Regions from separate parts of the Salipaludibacillus sp. HK11 genome, predicted to be linked through region 1. Evidence: riboswitches for the same ligand, from Rfam matches in the RefSeq annotation. Region 1 holds a riboswitch; each other region holds the start of a gene.
What was found. Region 1 has a riboswitch for S-adenosylmethionine ahead of metK (methionine adenosyltransferase). Riboswitches for the same ligand answer to the same signal wherever they lie in the genome.

Region 1 (4,219 bases):
TCTGTGAACGTGCAAGACAATTGCACATTACATCAAAGTCCGGATTTGCCATTGATTTTAAGAGAAGGAGTAACTGTCGGACATCAATGTATTTTACATAGCTGCCTTGTTAAAAAAAATGCCTTGATAGGCATGGGCTCGACGATAATGGATGGCGCTGAAATTGGTGAAGGAGCCTTTATCGGTGCAGGTAGTCTCGTGCCACCTGGTAAAACAATTCCACCTAATAAACTTGCTTTAGGTCGCCCTGCCAAAGTCGTCCGTGATTTATCTGATGCTGACCTTGCTGATATGAAAAGAATTCGGGATAGTTATGTTGATAAAGGAAAGTACTACAAATCACTCGTTGACGAATGATCATTACTAACTGGAAAGATTATCAGAGCAAAAGAACGCGAATGGATTTCTCCACTCGCGTTCTTTGTGATTTATTCCTTGTCAATATGAAGCGCTTCTTGCTTCATTAATTCCGCTTTGTCTGTCGCTTCCCACGGAAGATCAATATCTGTTCGACCAAAGTGACCATAAGCAGCTGTTTGCTTGAATATCGGTCGTCGAAGATCTAACATTTTAATAATCCCTGCTGGACGAAGGTCAAATAGTTTACGAACCACTTGAACTAAGACGTCTTCTGATACTGTCCCAGTCTCAAATGTATCAATCGCGATCGAGACAGGTTGAGCAACACCAATCGCATACGCTAATTGAACTTCACAACGGTCTGCAAGACCTGCTGCAACAATATTTTTCGCAACATAGCGAGCGGCATATGCGGCAGAACGATCAACTTTAGTTGCATCTTTACCAGAAAAAGCACCTCCACCATGACGAGCGTACCCACCATATGTATCAACGATGATCTTTCTTCCTGTTAACCCGGCGTCACCTTGAGGACCGCCAATTACAAAGCGACCTGTTGGATTAATAAAATATTTCGTTTCATTGTCCAACAATTCCTTAGGTACAACTGGTTTAATAACTTTCTCTTTTAAATCTTCTTGAATTTGATCAAGTTCTATCTCAGCATGATGTTGAGCCGAAATCACAATCGTGTCTACACGAAGAGGCCTCTGGTTTTCATCATATTCTACTGTGACTTGAACTTTACCGTCTGGACGAAGGTAAGAAATGGTTTCATCTTTACGTACTTCACTTAAACGCCGAGCGAGTTTATGTGATAATGAAATTGGCAAAGGCATAAGCTCGGGAGTTTGATTATCAGCATAACCGAACATAAGACCTTGGTCCCCTGCTCCAATCGCTTCTATTTCTTCATCTGACATGTTGCCTTCTCTAGCTTCTAACGCTTGATCTACTCCTTGTGCAATGTCGGCAGATTGCTCGTCAATCGACGTTAATACGGCACATGTTTCATAATCAAAACCGTATTTTGCACGCGTGTAACCAATTCCTTTGATTGTTTCTCGTACTATTTTTGGAATATCTACATATGTAGAAGTTGATATTTCACCAGCGACTAGCACCAAACCTGTGTTTACAGATGTTTCGCACGCCACTCGAGCATTTGGATCGCTTTTCATTATTTCATCTAAAATTGCATCCGAAATTTGATCACAAATCTTATCTGGGTGTCCCTCTGTTACTGATTCTGATGTAAATAATCTCGTTTTTCCTGCCACAATTACGACCTCCCCGGTATTTTACCCCTTTAATGTGTATATAAGATGAGCTTCATAATCGACGGTACTCGTTATCCAAGCAGAATGGTCTTAATCAACAACCGATCAAGATTTAAATAGACTCTTATTTTTCCATATAAACTAAAAAACCTCTCCCCAGTTGAGGAAAAGGTTACGATCCATTCGCCTTTCACCTCTTATCGATCAAGACACACAAATATGTCTTGCAGGTTAGCACCGTTCACCTTTTTGGAAGTGGTGATGGTTGCTGGGCTTCGTCGGGCCTGTCCCTCCGCCTACTCGGGATAAGAGTATCCGTTCGCCAAAAGAATACATGATTTTTCGCTTCATGTCAAGAAATCTATTTGAGATATATTGAATATATTTCATTGCTCACATTTTCACAAATATGACGATCTGTTGACGGTTTTCAAAATCTATATCTTCGTTTCATAAAATATATTAAAATAAAGTTATACGTAATTCATCTACCTTTAATGATTCCACTTCCATCATCACAGTCATCCTCTAGCCAATTGACATGGTACAACTAAACTGCGAACATCTAATCGCGAAGTTGCTCTCGTCCATACGTCATTCCAAGTCTGTCATCCCACAAATTCCACAAAACACCTATTAACGAATTATATCGGATATTTTTACACTACATTTCTTCTTGCACAAGATTATTAAAACGCTTTCAATACACTTATATTATTTGGTTATAACACCTCGGTCACCGAATCAGGTACCATAGACTACACAAAAATTTCAGAAATGTTAATACTACTTTCTTTTCGCTAAGTACGCTATTCCTTTAGATTAAACCACCATTATAACTAATTTAGTAGCCCAGAATTCGGTGAATCCATTTTATTAAAATCATCGTTCATCTTTGTAGTTTTGTTCATTCAACTGTCGTTTATCCGTATGGTGAGTGTATTCATCACTTTAGGAAATATAAATGAATGAAAAAAAGAAAGGGTGAAGAACATGAGTATGGTTCATTTCGAAGCTGCGTTGGGTCGTGTATTGCAGGGCGAAAACATCCACAAAGATTTATCTGTTCCACATTTAATTGAAAAAGCCTTAGAGCGTAGGGAAGGTGTATTAACATCTACTGGTGCTTTTCGCGCAACAACTGGCAAGTATACAGGTCGGTCGCCAAAGGATAAATTTATTGTGGAAGAGATCTCAACAAAGGATAATATTTGTTGGGGAAAAGTAAACATCCCCATCTCTGCCGAGGCTTTTGAACACTTGTATGAGAAAGTGTTACATTATTTAGCTAATAGGGAAGAATTGTTTGTTCGACATGGCTTTGCTGGTGCCGACAAAAAATATCAACTCCCTATCCGTATTGTTAACGAGTTTGCCTGGCATAATTTATTTGTTCGTCAACTTTTCATTCGACCTGAAGAAGAAGAATTAAAGAGCCTGTTACCTGAATTTACAATTGTATCGGCACCAGGATTCAAAGCTGATTCAACAATTGATGGTACAAATTCAGAAGCATTTGTAATCGTTTCAATGGAAAAAAGGATTGTACTAATTGGGGGAACTGAATATGCAGGTGAAATGAAAAAATCTATTTTTTCAATAATGAATTACCTTCTCCCTGAACAAGATATATTAACGATGCATTGTTCTTCAAATGTTGGTAAAAAAGGGGATGTAGCACTTTTCTTCGGACTATCAGGAACAGGAAAAACAACGCTTTCCGCAGATCCAAACCGTTCACTACTTGGAGATGATGAACATGCTTGGTCTTCAAATGGTGTCTTTAATATTGAAGGTGGTTGCTATGCAAAATGTATTAAGCTAACCGAAGAAAGCGAGCCTGAAATTTATAGAGCGATTCGATTCGGGTCGGTATTAGAAAATGTCGTCATCAATGAATTAACACGGGAACCTATTTACGATGCATCGGATTATACGGAAAATACGAGGGTGGCTTATCCACTCAGTGCCATTCCATCTTCACTAGAGCCAAGTATTGCAGGTCACCCAAACGCAGTAATATTTTTGACGGCAGACGCTTTCGGTGTTTTACCTCCCATCAGTAAACTAACACCGGAGCAAGCGATGTACCATTTCCTTTCCGGTTACACGAGTAAATTAGCTGGAACAGAACGTGGTGTCACTTCACCACAAGCTACATTCTCATCCTGTTTTGGTGAACCATTTCTTCCGTTGCCTGGTGCTAGGTATGCTGAAATGCTGAGGGACAAAATGATAGAACATAACACCGATGTTTACCTCGTTAATACTGGGTGGACAGGAGGACCTTATGGTGTTGGAGAACGTATGAGTTTACGATATACTCGCGCATTGATCCACGCAGCATTAGAAGGTGAATTAGATACAGTGGAAACGACGCAAGATCCGATATTTGGTCTACACATTCCAGTTAATTGTCCTGGTGTTCCTGATAAAGTGTTGCAACCTAAAGAAACTTGGGCTGATAAAGAAGACTATGACAGGAAGGCAATTGAGCTTGCTCATAAATTCAAAGATAACTTTAAGAATTTTAGAAAAATACCACAAAATATTGCTAAAGGTGGTACAATCATATAAAG
Region 2 (4,219 bases), 1.8 Mb from region 1:
GATAGAACTAACATTCGCAAGAGGGATAAAGTAAAATAAAAGCCAAGCCCTCTCATAAAGATGAAAGAACCTGACTTTGGTAACAGAAGTAGATGATTATAGAAACGGTTAAAGTTATGCTACTTCCCTCCGCTGGTGTCAACCAGATCAGGTTCTTAGAGTTAAAAAGCTGTACACCTTTCTCTCAGCCCAATAAATGGGCACCCCCAGTAGTTCATATATATTTCTTTTGATTTTAACAGATTAAATTTCCTTGTCAACTAATCTTTCAAAAACAGTGTAGATAAATAGATTTGAAACAAAAAAATGAAACGCAAAACTTATTAAGTTTGCGTTTCATCGATCAATTCAGTGAAAAGAACTAGTCGTTCTCTGTGTGTTCCTTGATCTCGATCGAATTCGCCAGTACAAGTAATGAGATTGACATTTCTTGAAGAACAAAGTACTTAATAAATGATAGTAATAAAATGACAGAATTCTACAATAGCGATAGTGATGAATGTATGAAATTGGCTCAAATGAATGATATATATTATATTTAACAAGTAGGAAACGTTCTATTCCCACATTGCTAATGATAGGTAATCTTACTTTCTTGCAGGAGATTATCTGGAGAGTGAAGAATAGGGAGTAAAGAATCGATTAATAGCGTAGTTTAATCAGAGGAGGGATTTACTGTGAAGATGAGGGGAATGAAAGAAAGATTAATAGTAGGTTTGGCGTGGGAAGGGACAATTGCAGAAGCGGAAAAAGGTGATATCCATAGAGTAATTGAAGATGTTAAAAATCGTAGCGAGGAAATAGATGGGAAGATCAACGAGTCAGAATTAGTCTGCGTTTCAATTCATGATCGTCCGAATGGGTTCACCCACCATGTTGGTTGGGAAGTCGAAACAGGAATAAAGGTCCCAACTGGAATGGTAAGTTGCGTTTTGCCAGAAGGAACGTACTTCACTTTGATGCATCAAAAAGAAGAGAACATTGCAAAAACATATACAAACCTTAAACAAGAGATTCAAAACAAAGGGTTAACTCCTTTAAAACCTGAACAAGTCGATTCTTTTGATGAATTACCGATTAAAATAGAATTGCATTCGGTTGAAAAAATATTGAAAGAAGAGCCGGAGTTCCAAATACACATTCCGGTAATCAAATGATGGGCAATAAAGCTTTCGTAAAAGAAAAATAGTTACTCATTGTCAAATAGTGAAAAACTATTGCATGTTTTATGAAAATCAGCTACAATTGGGAACAATCGTTCACAAATAAAAGAATATTCGGACAGGTTCTTATCATGAGAGGTGGAGGGAAAGGCCCTTTGATATCTCAGCAACCAGCCACACGTGTGGTCAGGTGCTAATTCCTGCAGGCTTTTAGCTTGCGCAGATAAGAAGAAGACGAGTTTAACACTTTACTAACAACCTTCTTCTTATTTTATAAGAGGAAGTTTTTTTGTCTACATTCACATTATGATAAAATGAAAGCCAATTTTTTATATTAATGAGAACAATTAATGGAAATAGAAAGGGGATAGTTTTGATGAGTAAGTATCGAAAAGAGCTTGAAACAACACTTGTCCAAATAGGAAACCGCAGTGAAACAGCTACAGGGGCGGTAAGTGCTCCTGTTTATTTTTCAACAGCTTATCGTCATGAAGGTATCGGCCAATCGACAGGGTTTGATTATTCTCGTACCGGTAATCCAACAAGACAAATACTTGAAGAGGCGATTGCGGAATTAGAAGGTGGTGACAGAGGTTTTGCCTGTTCATCTGGAATGGCAGCGATTCAAGTCGTTCTCTCGTTATTTCAAAGCGGTGATGAGCTTCTTTGTTCGAATGATTTATACGGAGGAACATACCGATTATTTGAAGAAGGGTGGCGTCGATGGGGACTCTCCTTTCAATACGGAGATGCTCGTGATATTCAGTTCTTTAAAGATCGCATTTCTGAAAAAACAAAAGCGTTATATATAGAAACTCCGACAAACCCGTTAATGCAAGAAGCAGATTTAAAAGCTTTTAGCAAATTAGCGAAAGAAAACAACCTTCTACTGATTGTTGATAATACGTTTTATACGCCACTCCTTCAGCGTCCGATAATTGAAGGAGCCGACATCGTCATTCACAGTGCTTCGAAATATTTATCGGGACACAACGATGTGATCGCAGGTCTTATCGTTTCAAAAGGACAAGAGTTATCAGATAAAGTTTTTTATTATTTTAATAGTATTGGACCGATCTTATCTCCATTAGATTCTTGGCTCGTAATGAGGGGAATGAAGACACTCTCGTTAAGAATGGAAAAGCACCAGGAAAATGCGCAGAAATTAGCAGAATTTTTAAAGGATCATTCTGCAGTCCTAGATGTAATTTATCCAGGCAGAGGTGGGATGCTCTCATTTCGGGTTCACGATGAAAATTGGGTCAATCCTTTTCTGCAAAAATTAAAGCTCGTCACCTTCGCGGAAAGTTTGGGAGGGGTAGAAAGTTTAATGACTTACCCAGCAACGCAAACACACGCAGATGTACCGGAAGAAGTGCGTGAAGAACTAGGTGTCTGTAACAGACTGTTACGCTTTTCTGTTGGGATTGAATCAGTAGAAGACATCATTAGTGATATAGATCAAGCTTTAAACCTTGCACGAGACTCGAACGGAGGAAAATAAATGACACACGATATTTCGAATGAATTTAGTATCCAAACTAGACTATTACACCACAAACATAAGACAGATCCATCTTCTGGTGCTGTCAGTGTTGCTATACAACCGGCTTCCACATTTCACCAAGAAGGTCTGGATGACTTTGGTGAATTTGATTATGCACGCTCAGGTAACCCAACGAGACAAGCGTTGGAAGAAACGTTTGCTGAACTAGAAAATGGGACAGCAGCATATGCTTTTGCGTCTGGAATGGCAGCTATTTCAACGACATTCATGTTGTTGTCAGCAGGTGACCACTTGGTGATTACCGATGACGTTTACGGTGGAACATTCCGATTTACTACAGAAGTTCTGACTCGTCTTGGGATAGAACATACATTTGTGGATATGACTAATGTCGACGAAGTGAAGAACGCAATTAGACCGAATACGAAAATGATTCATATGGAAACACCATCTAATCCAACAATGAAAATTACACCGATCCGTGAGCTCGTTTCGCTTGCGAAGGAGCATAACTGCTTAACGGTGTTAGATAATACATTTATGACTCCTGTACTGCAACGACCATTAGACCTAGGTGTTGATGTGGTTGTTCACAGTGCGACGAAATTTATTGGCGGACACAGTGACGTCGTTGCTGGGCTTGCTGTCGTAAAAGATCCTGAATTGGCAAGTCGACTCAAGTTTTTACAAAATAGTTTTGGCGCGATTCTTGGTCCTAACGACTGTTGGTTGATCCTTCGTGGGATGAAGACATTGCATACTCGGATGGAAGCATCGATGAAATCAGCTGAAATGATTGCTCAGTGGCTAACGGAACAATCTGCTGTGAAATATGTTTATTATCCAGGGTTAAAGGGTCATCCAGGTTATGAGATTAACGAGTCTCAGTCAGATGGACCTGGTGCCGTTCTCTCATTTGAACTCGCTGACAGAGAGGCAGTAAAAAAAGTCGTTGATGCTGTCGAAATACCTGTTTTTGCGGTAAGTCTCGGTGCTGTTGAATCGATTTTGTCTTATCCTGCCAAGATGTCGCATGCCGCGATGCCTCCTGATGAACGAGCGAAGAGAGGAATCACTGACGGCTTGTTACGTTTATCGGTTGGACTTGAGAAACCTGAGGACTTAATTAGCGACTTTAAACGAGCGTTTGAAACGCTAGTGGAATAGCGAAAGGAGAGTACCGGAATGGACTTTAGAAAAGACTTATTCGAGAAGGTTCTCATCGGTGACGGAGCCATGGGTACCTTGTTATATCAAGAGGGCGTGGACGGTTGTTTTGAAGAGTTAACAATTACTGCACCTGAAAAAATAAAATCGGTCCACCACCAATATATTTCTGCTGGCGCAAACATCATTCAAACGAATACGTATGCAGCGAATTCATTGAAATTGAGTCGTTACCAGTTAGAGGGGCGGGTTGCGGAATTAAATAACGAAGCCGTAAAGGTCGCCAAGGAAGTGGCACAGGATAAAGCCTATGTCGTTGCAACCATTGGTGGGATTGGCAGTATTCATCAAAAAGAATACCAGTTAGAAGATATTCAACAAA
Region 3 (4,219 bases), 320 kb from region 1:
AATAAAGAGGTGATGAATCATGAAAGAAATATCTTTAAAGAAATCAGTTTATGAATTGTGCTCAGAACATCCAGAATTAGCTGATGTCATGCGCGGTATTGGATTTGTCAATATTACTAAACCTGGAATGCTGCAATCAGCAGGAAGAATTATGACGATTCCAAAAGGGTGTCGGGCAATGGGGATGTCGCTTGAAAGTGTCTGTGAACAACTAAATAATCATGGGTATAAAACGACCGATTAGAGGAGGAAATATAATGAGTGAAATGATTAATAACCGAGAAATGAGTGCGGTTGAAAAAACGGAGCGTCAGGCGTTATTGAAAGATATCATCAAAGAACTACATGAGGGAAAAAACGTTGAGGATGTTCGCGCACGATTTGAAAGCGCGATTGACTCCATTAGCGTGAGTGAAATATCACAAATGGAACAAACATTAATGGAAGAAGAAGGAATCTCAGTAGAAGAAGTTCAACGTTTATGTTCCGTTCATACAGCAGTTTTCAAAGGGTCAATTGAAGAAATTCATGGATCTTCGGCAAATGATCCGCAAAATCGACTAGGTCATCCAGTCCACACTTTTTTTCAAGAAAACAGAGAAATTGATCACCATGTGAACTTTAAATTAGCATTACATCGAGATCAATTTGAGAAGGAACCATCCGAAGAAAAGGCTGCTAAAATTCTTGCCGACATCACTGCCTTGCTAGAGTTAGATAACCATTATAGTCGAAAAGAAAATCTACTCTTTCCCTACTTGGAGAAATACGGTATTTTTGGACCGACAAAAGTCATGTGGGGCGTTGACGACCGCATTCGCGCAACGATAAAAGAGTTGAGATTAGAGCTAAATGAGGACACGTGGACAAAAGATAGTGTGATTGATTTGGTTAATGAGATTGTTCATGAAGTGTCTGAAATGATATATAAAGAGGAAAATATCCTCTTACCGATGGCACTCGAAAAGCTGACTGAAGATGAGTGGTTGAAGATTGAAAGGGAAGGAGACGTCATCGGGTACACATTTATAGAACCACCAGCCCCATGGCAACCGGATCGAGCTGATTTAACCAATGATGGAACATTTATGAAAGAGGGCGTAATTCAATTAGAGACAGGCATTTTATCTGTCCAACAACTCGAACTAATGATGAATCACTTACCCGTGGATATTACGTTTATTGATGAAAACGATGTTGTACGTTATTTTTCACATGGAAAAGAAAGAGTCTTCCATCGCACAAAGTCAATTATTGGTCGAACGGTGCAAAACTGCCATCCGCCGCAAAGTTCTCATATCGTCAATGCCCTTCTCGATGAATTCAAGTCGGGTGAAAAAGATGTGGAAGACTTCTGGATTCCGTTCAAAGATAAATATGTGTTAATTCGTTACTTTGCTGTTCGCAATGAACAAGGAGAATACAAAGGCACGTTGGAGTTTACACAAAACATCAAGTCTATTCAGGAAATTACGGGTGAAAAGCGATTGATGTCTTAAAACAGATAACAGAAATATCTAGAAAATATTGAGTCAATCATTAACAATATGAGGAGGAACAAACAATGACACAAATAATAGAAGAAAAAGTGTATGAAGCATTAGGAGAAGTGGTGGACCCAGAAATTAATATGGATATAGTCAATCTTGGGTTAGTTTATAATGTGAAAATTGGAGATAAAAATGATGCACATATTGAAATGACGCTTACTTCAATGGGATGCCCGATGGCAGGACAAATCGTCACAAGTGTGAAAACAACAGTGGCAAACATGGTTGAAGAGATTGAACATGTCGAAGTGGATATCGTTTGGAGCCCAGTGTGGGGAAAAGAACGCATGTCTCGCTATGCGAAAATGGCATTGCGAATTCCAGGTTAACACGTCACCGGTAATAAATGTCTTAAAAAATAGAATTGACGAATCTAATCATGCATGGTACTATTCATACTAATCAAAACATCAATTTATCATAGTTAAATAGTAAGAAAACTCTTATCGAGAGCGGCGGAGGGACTGGCCCTATGAAGCCCGGCAACCATTGTAAGAGATAGAAATTCGTGTGGACGTTATTATCCACAACTTGACTTCTATCAGACAAAAGGTGCCAATTCCATCAAAGGTTTCTGACCTTTGAAAGATGAGAGAGACTTTTCTGCCGATAGGTATATTTTCGTCTCTCTGTCTTTATTTGACAGGGAGGCTTTTCTATTTTTAATGACGTTTATTACAAAGTCGAAGAAGGGCGTGTTAAGCATGAGTGAATTGGTAAAAAAAGTCGGTATCATTGGGTTTGGAACGGTCGGTAGTGGAGTATACGAAACGTTACTAAATAAACGAGCGAAAATAGAAGAACTAATTGATGGGTCATTTGAAATTCCAGTGGTACTAGTGAAAGACTTAAATAAAGCGAGAGAAATGAATAGTAATACAACTCTTACAGCAACATTTGAAGATTTGGCTAAATTTAATTTGGATGCAGTCATTGAAGCGTCCCCAGATGCCGTTACTGGTTATCCATATGTCAGACAGTTATTGCAAGAAGGAATCACTGTAGTGACAGCGAATAAAGAGTTGATGTCAAAGCATGGAGAAGAATTGTTGGAACTAGCGGACCGTTTTCAGTGTCGCTTGTTTTTTGAGGCGGCAGTTGCTGGTGGAATTCCACTTCTAACTAGTGTTCGTCATACATTGAAAACGAATGATGTTGAGCAAGTAGAGGGAATAGTTAACGGGACGTCTAACTTTATTTTAACGAAAATGCGCGAAGATGGAGAGTCTTTTCATGATGCGTTGGCACAAGCTCAACAACATGGATATGCCGAGGAAGTGCCTGATAAAGATATTGATGGCTGGGATGCTTATTATAAAACGACGATATTAAGTCAATGGATTTATCAGACTGCACCTAGTTGGGTAACGCAAAATCCAGTTGGTATCAGAGGGATAGATTCGCGAGATTTAAAGTTAGCAGAAAAATTTAATGGACGGATTAAGCATATAGCTTCATTGAAAAAGAACTCGCGAGGTATAACTGCGTCTGTCAGACCACAGCTTGTCTTAGCAACAAATCCACTTTATGGTGTAGAGGGTGTAAATAATGGCGTTCATATCAAAGGCGATATTGTCGGCTCATTACTTTTTCAAGGAGCGGGAGCCGGAAAATACCCTACATCGAGTGCTATGATAGAAGATTTAGTAAACGATTGGACTGGCACTAGCGAAAAAATCCCATTCGACGTTTATAAATTTGCAGCGGAACCTTCGTCTGATCAGTTAAATAAATTGATTAAAAGTGTCAGTCAAGAGGTTACGTTTTGGTTTGTGTCTGGAGAACAGTTAACATTGCCGCTAGATAACAATAATCTGATTGAAAAATTAACGCATATCAAGAATTTTGACGGAAGAGAGGCAATGATCGTCAAAGGTGAGGAGACAAAAGTGATCGAATTAATCGGTTCACAAAACCAAAATGTTGTTATTTATCCGATATCTGGTGATAAAGAGGAAATTTTTCAACTGGACGGTGCAAAAGAACCAACTTTTTTATAAGCTTGAAAGTGTGATTGGATAAAGGTTTTTACACATTTAAAAAACTAAATGTCACAATAAATTTACAATAAATAGTCTGTTTTATGAGATATTTTAAAATTTTTCTAACATTTCACGAAAAATGTGGTATTCTGTAATGGTAGTTATCGTAATAGATTTATACATATTTTTATAGAGTAGAGGTGTGTTCTATGTTTAAGACATTACAGAATATTTTTCGTGTTGGGGATCTAAGGAACAAAATCATGTTTACGCTTGCATTGCTTATTGTTTTTAGAATCGGCGCTCATATTCCAGCTCCTGGAGTAAATGCGGATGTGGTGAACTTTGATGGTCTCGCTGCATTAGGGTTCTTAAACACGTTTGGAGGAGGCGCTTTAGAGAACTTCTCGATTTTTGCAACTGGAATCATGCCTTATATTACTGCTTCTATTATTGTTCAGTTGTTGCGAATGGATGTCGTTCCTAAGTTTTCAGAATGGGCAAAAGAGGGGGAGTCAGGTAGGAAAAAGCTTGCGCAAGTTACGCGTTATGGTACTATAGGAATTGCATTTATCCAAGCAATAGGAATGTCTATCGGTTTCAATAATATTATGCCGGGATTGGTTCCCGATCCTTCATTAGTGACATATTTAACGATTGCGCTTGTTTTAACAGCAGGAACTGCAT
Region 4 (4,219 bases), 300 kb from region 1:
CGTGGATTTTCAACAATGTCACTAATTTCAGCTTCAATGCCTACACCTTCAGCTAATGTGATTAAGCCTTCTTCCTCAAGCATCATCAAGATCCGACCGTGATCTGATACGGCACTACTCATGATAATTTCCGCACCATCTGGTAATTCATCTAAAGTTGCATAGTCTTGAGAGTAAACACCAATCGGTTCAATGTGAATCCCACCTGCATTAACAAAATCATAATCATGTTCTGCAATTTGCGACTCTAAGTAAGGGATGTGTTGGAAATAGTTAGCGTCCAACTCACCTTCTGCTAAAGCTTCGTTAGGTAGTACGTAATCGTTGAAAGGTACGACTTCTAATGCAATTCCTTCTTCTTCTAAAAGCGGTGAAGCGAACTCAAGAATTTCCGCATGAGGAACATTTGAAGCTCCTACAACTAAGCTTTCAAGCTCGACACTTTCGTTAGCTTCGTTGTTATTTGATGCTTCTTCGTTCTCATTACCTGCATTATTAGATGCTTCTTCATTGTTATTATTGGCACCTGCTGAATTTTCTTCGTTATTACTTTCCCCTTCGCCACATGCTGCGAGGAGTCCTACTGATAATGCTACGACACTTAAACTTTGTAAGTATTTCTTCATGATGATGTTTCCCCCTTGATTTTTTTTAAGCGGTTATCGCTTATCTAATTTATTTGTCAAATAATCGCCAATATACTGTAAAATAAAAACGATTATGAGTACAACAATTGTTGCTACCAATGTGATATCAGGATTGCCTCTCTGAAATCCATCGCGGAAGGCTAGATCACCTAATCCACCTGCACCAATAACACCAGCCATCGCTGTGTAACTAACTAAAGCAATCGCTGTTACTGTAATTCCTGATACAAGTGCAGGCATTGATTCTGGTAATAAAACTTTGAAAATAATTTGCCCATTATTTGCCCCCATCGACTTGGCCGCCTCAACGACTCCTTTATCAATCTCTCTTAATGCAATTTCTACCATCCTTGCATAAAATGGAGCAGCACCAATGATCAAAGCTGGTAAGGCTGCCGTAGGACCAAGCATCGTTCCTACTAATGATCGTGTAAAAGGTATGAGAAGAACAATTAAAATAATAAATGGTATAGAACGAAAAATATTAACATAGGCAGCAGTAATTCCATGAATCACTTTATTTTGCCACAGTTGCCCTCGGTCGGTTAAAAATAATATTAAACCAAGGAAAATACCGATAACAAACGTAAAAAGTAATGCAATAAGTGACATATAAATCGTTTCTTCTGTTGCTACTTTCATATTGTCCCAATTAACATTTGGTAATAACCAATTATTTGTTAATAATAAAATATTAGCCACCGTGAACCACCTCGACTTCCACTTGTTGCTCACGGATAAACGAAATCACGTCATCTATTAAGTGATTGTCTCCCGTTACACTAATAAACAAGGATCCATATGGACCGGTTCTCGTTTGAGAAATTTTCCCTTGCAGAATACTGATCGAGACGTCAAATTTACGGACAACATCTGTCATGAGTGGCTTGTTTGTTTCCCCACCAACAAATGTAAGTTGTAAAATTTGCCCAATGCCTTCATTTGCTAACAAATGCCGAACCGCTTCTTCTGTTTCTTCCGGTTCGGTTACTTGTTTGACAAATTCCTTCGTCATATTTTCTTTCGGCTGTTTAAAAACATCCAATACAAGCCCGGCCTCAACAATTCGGCCACCATCCATCACCGCAACTTGATGACAAATTTTTCGGATGACGTGCATTTCGTGCGTTATTAATACGATCGTTAAATCTAACTTTTGGTTAATGTCAACAAGTAAATCTAATATCGAATCAGTCGTTTTAGGATCAAGCGCAGATGTCGCTTCATCACAAAGGAGAACTTTCGGATCATTAGCAAGCGCACGTGCTATCCCTACTCTTTGCTTTTGGCCACCACTTAACTGTGAAGGATAAGAACCTCCGCGCCCCTCTAAGCCAACAAGTTTAATTAATTCTTCTACTCGCTTCTTTCTATTCGCTTTTGCAACCCCTTTGACTTCCAACGGAAAAGCAATATTTTCTGCAACCGTTCTTGACCATAGTAAGTTAAAGTGTTGGAAAATCATCCCAATTTCTTGCCGGGCGTAGCGTAACTCTTTTTTAGAGAGGTTATTCATATTTTTCCCCGCTACTGTCACTTCACCAGATGTAGGCGTCTCAAGCATATTTAATAACCGAATCAACGTACTTTTTCCAGCACCACTGTAACCGATGATTCCGTAAATTTCACCTTTTTCAATCGTTAAATTAACGTTATCTACCGCTGTTACATTTCCATCTTTTAACTGAAATGTTTTGGCGAGTTTTGATAATTTAATCACTGCTATCACTCGCTTTCTTGTCGCTCTACAAATAGCAATAAACTACAATGCTATTAAAAAGCATATTCAATTCACATCTATAAATCAAGTAAACCAACCTGTTTAGTATAGTTAATACACAGAGTAAGAGACTTAACAATAGTTAAATCAATAAGTAATCACTTTATGCTTCGATCTAAGCACAGAAAAAAAACCTATCTACTCCCGAAAGAAAAGCAGAAAGGTTCATTCATCGCTGAAATCTTTCTTCTCATCTTTCAAAACAGTTTCCTGTTTTGTTGGATTTAGCACCTTCCATTTTTAAGAAATTGATGGTTGCCGGGTTTCATAGGGCCAATCCCTCCACCTCTCTTGATAAGAGAATTCATATAATAGAATTTTTAAAGTCTGATATGGATGTTATCACTGTCCACTCATCTTGTCAACACAAGAATGAATTCAGTTATCTTCGATTTGAATTTGATAAATAAAAGAGTGATTCGATCCAGAGCAAATATTTCAATGAGCCTGTTACATTAAGGTCGCCACGTCGTTTCATTGCCAATAAAAAATCTTCTCCGCGCAGTAATTGTGTTAATGCTTCGTCATCTCCTTCAATCACTACATCACACGCTTCTTCATTTGCCGATATGAAGTGCGGTACTTGCCCATCAAATACAATATACCAGGATTCACTTCCAGAAGTAATGCATAGTTGAATATGGTGTTTTAATAATAAAGTTTCCATATGTTCTGATCGCTTCATTTCTTTCATCACAGAATCAAGTAATGTTCGCATACATTTCGCCCCTAGTTGGTTCGTCATTTAAAAAACTAACGTTCGTAAACGTGAATCTCTATTCTAAATTAGTTCTCCACAACTAGGTCTTTTTCCTTTATATTATTCGAGATTCTTGCTTATTTTTTTGTTTATGAGCGATTGGCTTGCTAAAAACTAGGTAGAAATATACTGTTGCAATCACATATAAACTAGCTGTAATTGAAAACACAATTGCATAACCAGAATACGAGCCATGTACCATCACGATCGTCGTAGAAATTGGCCCCATAACTGCCCAACCGAGCTGAAAAACCGCTTGCCCAACCGAGTTTGCTAAGCCTTTCATCGAATCGTCAACACTCTTCATCATTAATGACATTTGGATTGGGTTTCCGGCATTCATAAGGGCTTGTCTAAATAAAAACCCAATAACAGCAATCCAAAGTGTTTCTGTAAATGCAGTAATTAATAAAAATGGAATCGATAATAACTGAAGTATCACTACAGCTCTTACCTCGCCGACTTTTCGGACAACAGCGGGCCCGATCATTAATGCAACAGCGGTCATCGCCTGTCCAGAAGATAAAATAAGTCCTACAAGTGTATGTGACACCTCAAATCTATCGACAAAATATAAATTTAAATAAGGGATGACTAGTCCAGAACCAAATCCAATAATAATTTGGGCAACAGCAAATAAGAGGATAATTTTCAATCCTGTTCGATGTATCTTGAACAGTTTTTTGAAAGAACGTTCTTGTACTGTTTTACTAGTTAGTTTTTTTTCTTCGCGAATTTTTATCATTGGAATCAAAGATGCGAAGAAGAAAGCAACACCAATAATTAAAGTGATTCTTATGCTCGAAAGACTTGACAGCCCTATAATAACGTTAAAAAAATCACTCAGTGTTCCACCAAGTGTATTCCCAACCACGTTTGCAAGCATAATAATTGCAAAATTAAAACTAAACAAATGAACGCGTTGTTTTTCCGTAGAGTTTTCAGCTAGCAAAGGAATCGAACAAACTTGGATAAGTGCCATAAACATTCCTGTCATAAAAGCACCCGAAAGAAGCAAAATATCTATCGACA

Region 2: linked by a shared signal. The riboswitch ahead of ACM26V_RS19710 (methionine biosynthesis PLP-dependent protein) and the one ahead of metK (methionine adenosyltransferase) in region 1 are both predicted to bind S-adenosylmethionine.
Region 3: linked by a shared signal. The riboswitch ahead of ACM26V_RS12975 (homoserine dehydrogenase) and the one ahead of metK (methionine adenosyltransferase) in region 1 are both predicted to bind S-adenosylmethionine.
Region 4: linked by a shared signal. The riboswitch ahead of ACM26V_RS12895 (methionine ABC transporter ATP-binding protein) and the one ahead of metK (methionine adenosyltransferase) in region 1 are both predicted to bind S-adenosylmethionine.

The regions. Positions count from the first base shown of each region.
Region 1 covers NZ_CP181045.1:2,347,200-2,351,418, forward strand. Annotated here, with positions in the region: gene ACM26V_RS11585 (gamma carbonic anhydrase family protein) at 1-357, shown strand, start outside; gene metK (methionine adenosyltransferase) at 429-1,640, opposite strand; SAM riboswitch class I at 1,835-1,952, opposite strand; gene pckA (phosphoenolpyruvate carboxykinase (ATP)) at 2,640-4,217, shown strand.
Region 2 covers NZ_CP181045.1:4,140,313-4,144,531, forward strand. Annotated here, with positions in the region: TPP riboswitch at 108-218, opposite strand; gene ACM26V_RS19705 (GyrI-like domain-containing protein) at 684-1,157, shown strand; SAM riboswitch class I at 1,287-1,393, shown strand; gene ACM26V_RS19710 (methionine biosynthesis PLP-dependent protein) at 1,540-2,667, shown strand; gene metC (cystathionine beta-lyase) at 2,668-3,837, shown strand; gene ACM26V_RS19720 (bifunctional homocysteine S-methyltransferase/methylenetetrahydrofolate reductase) at 3,856-4,219, shown strand, end outside.
Region 3 covers NZ_CP181045.1:2,664,026-2,668,244, reverse strand. Annotated here, with positions in the region: gene ACM26V_RS12990 (DUF1858 domain-containing protein) at 20-244, shown strand; gene ACM26V_RS12985 (DUF438 domain-containing protein) at 258-1,499, shown strand; gene ACM26V_RS12980 (metal-sulfur cluster assembly factor) at 1,565-1,879, shown strand; SAM riboswitch class I at 1,991-2,145, shown strand; gene ACM26V_RS12975 (homoserine dehydrogenase) at 2,255-3,550, shown strand; gene secY (preprotein translocase subunit SecY) at 3,742-4,219, shown strand, end outside.
Region 4 covers NZ_CP181045.1:2,647,479-2,651,697, forward strand. Annotated here, with positions in the region: gene ACM26V_RS12885 (MetQ/NlpA family ABC transporter substrate-binding protein) at 1-626, opposite strand, end outside; gene ACM26V_RS12890 (methionine ABC transporter permease) at 660-1,289, opposite strand; gene ACM26V_RS12895 (methionine ABC transporter ATP-binding protein) at 1,342-2,367, opposite strand; SAM riboswitch class I at 2,615-2,728, opposite strand; gene ACM26V_RS12900 (SCP2 sterol-binding domain-containing protein) at 2,810-3,145, opposite strand; gene ACM26V_RS12905 (MFS transporter) at 3,243-4,219, opposite strand, start outside.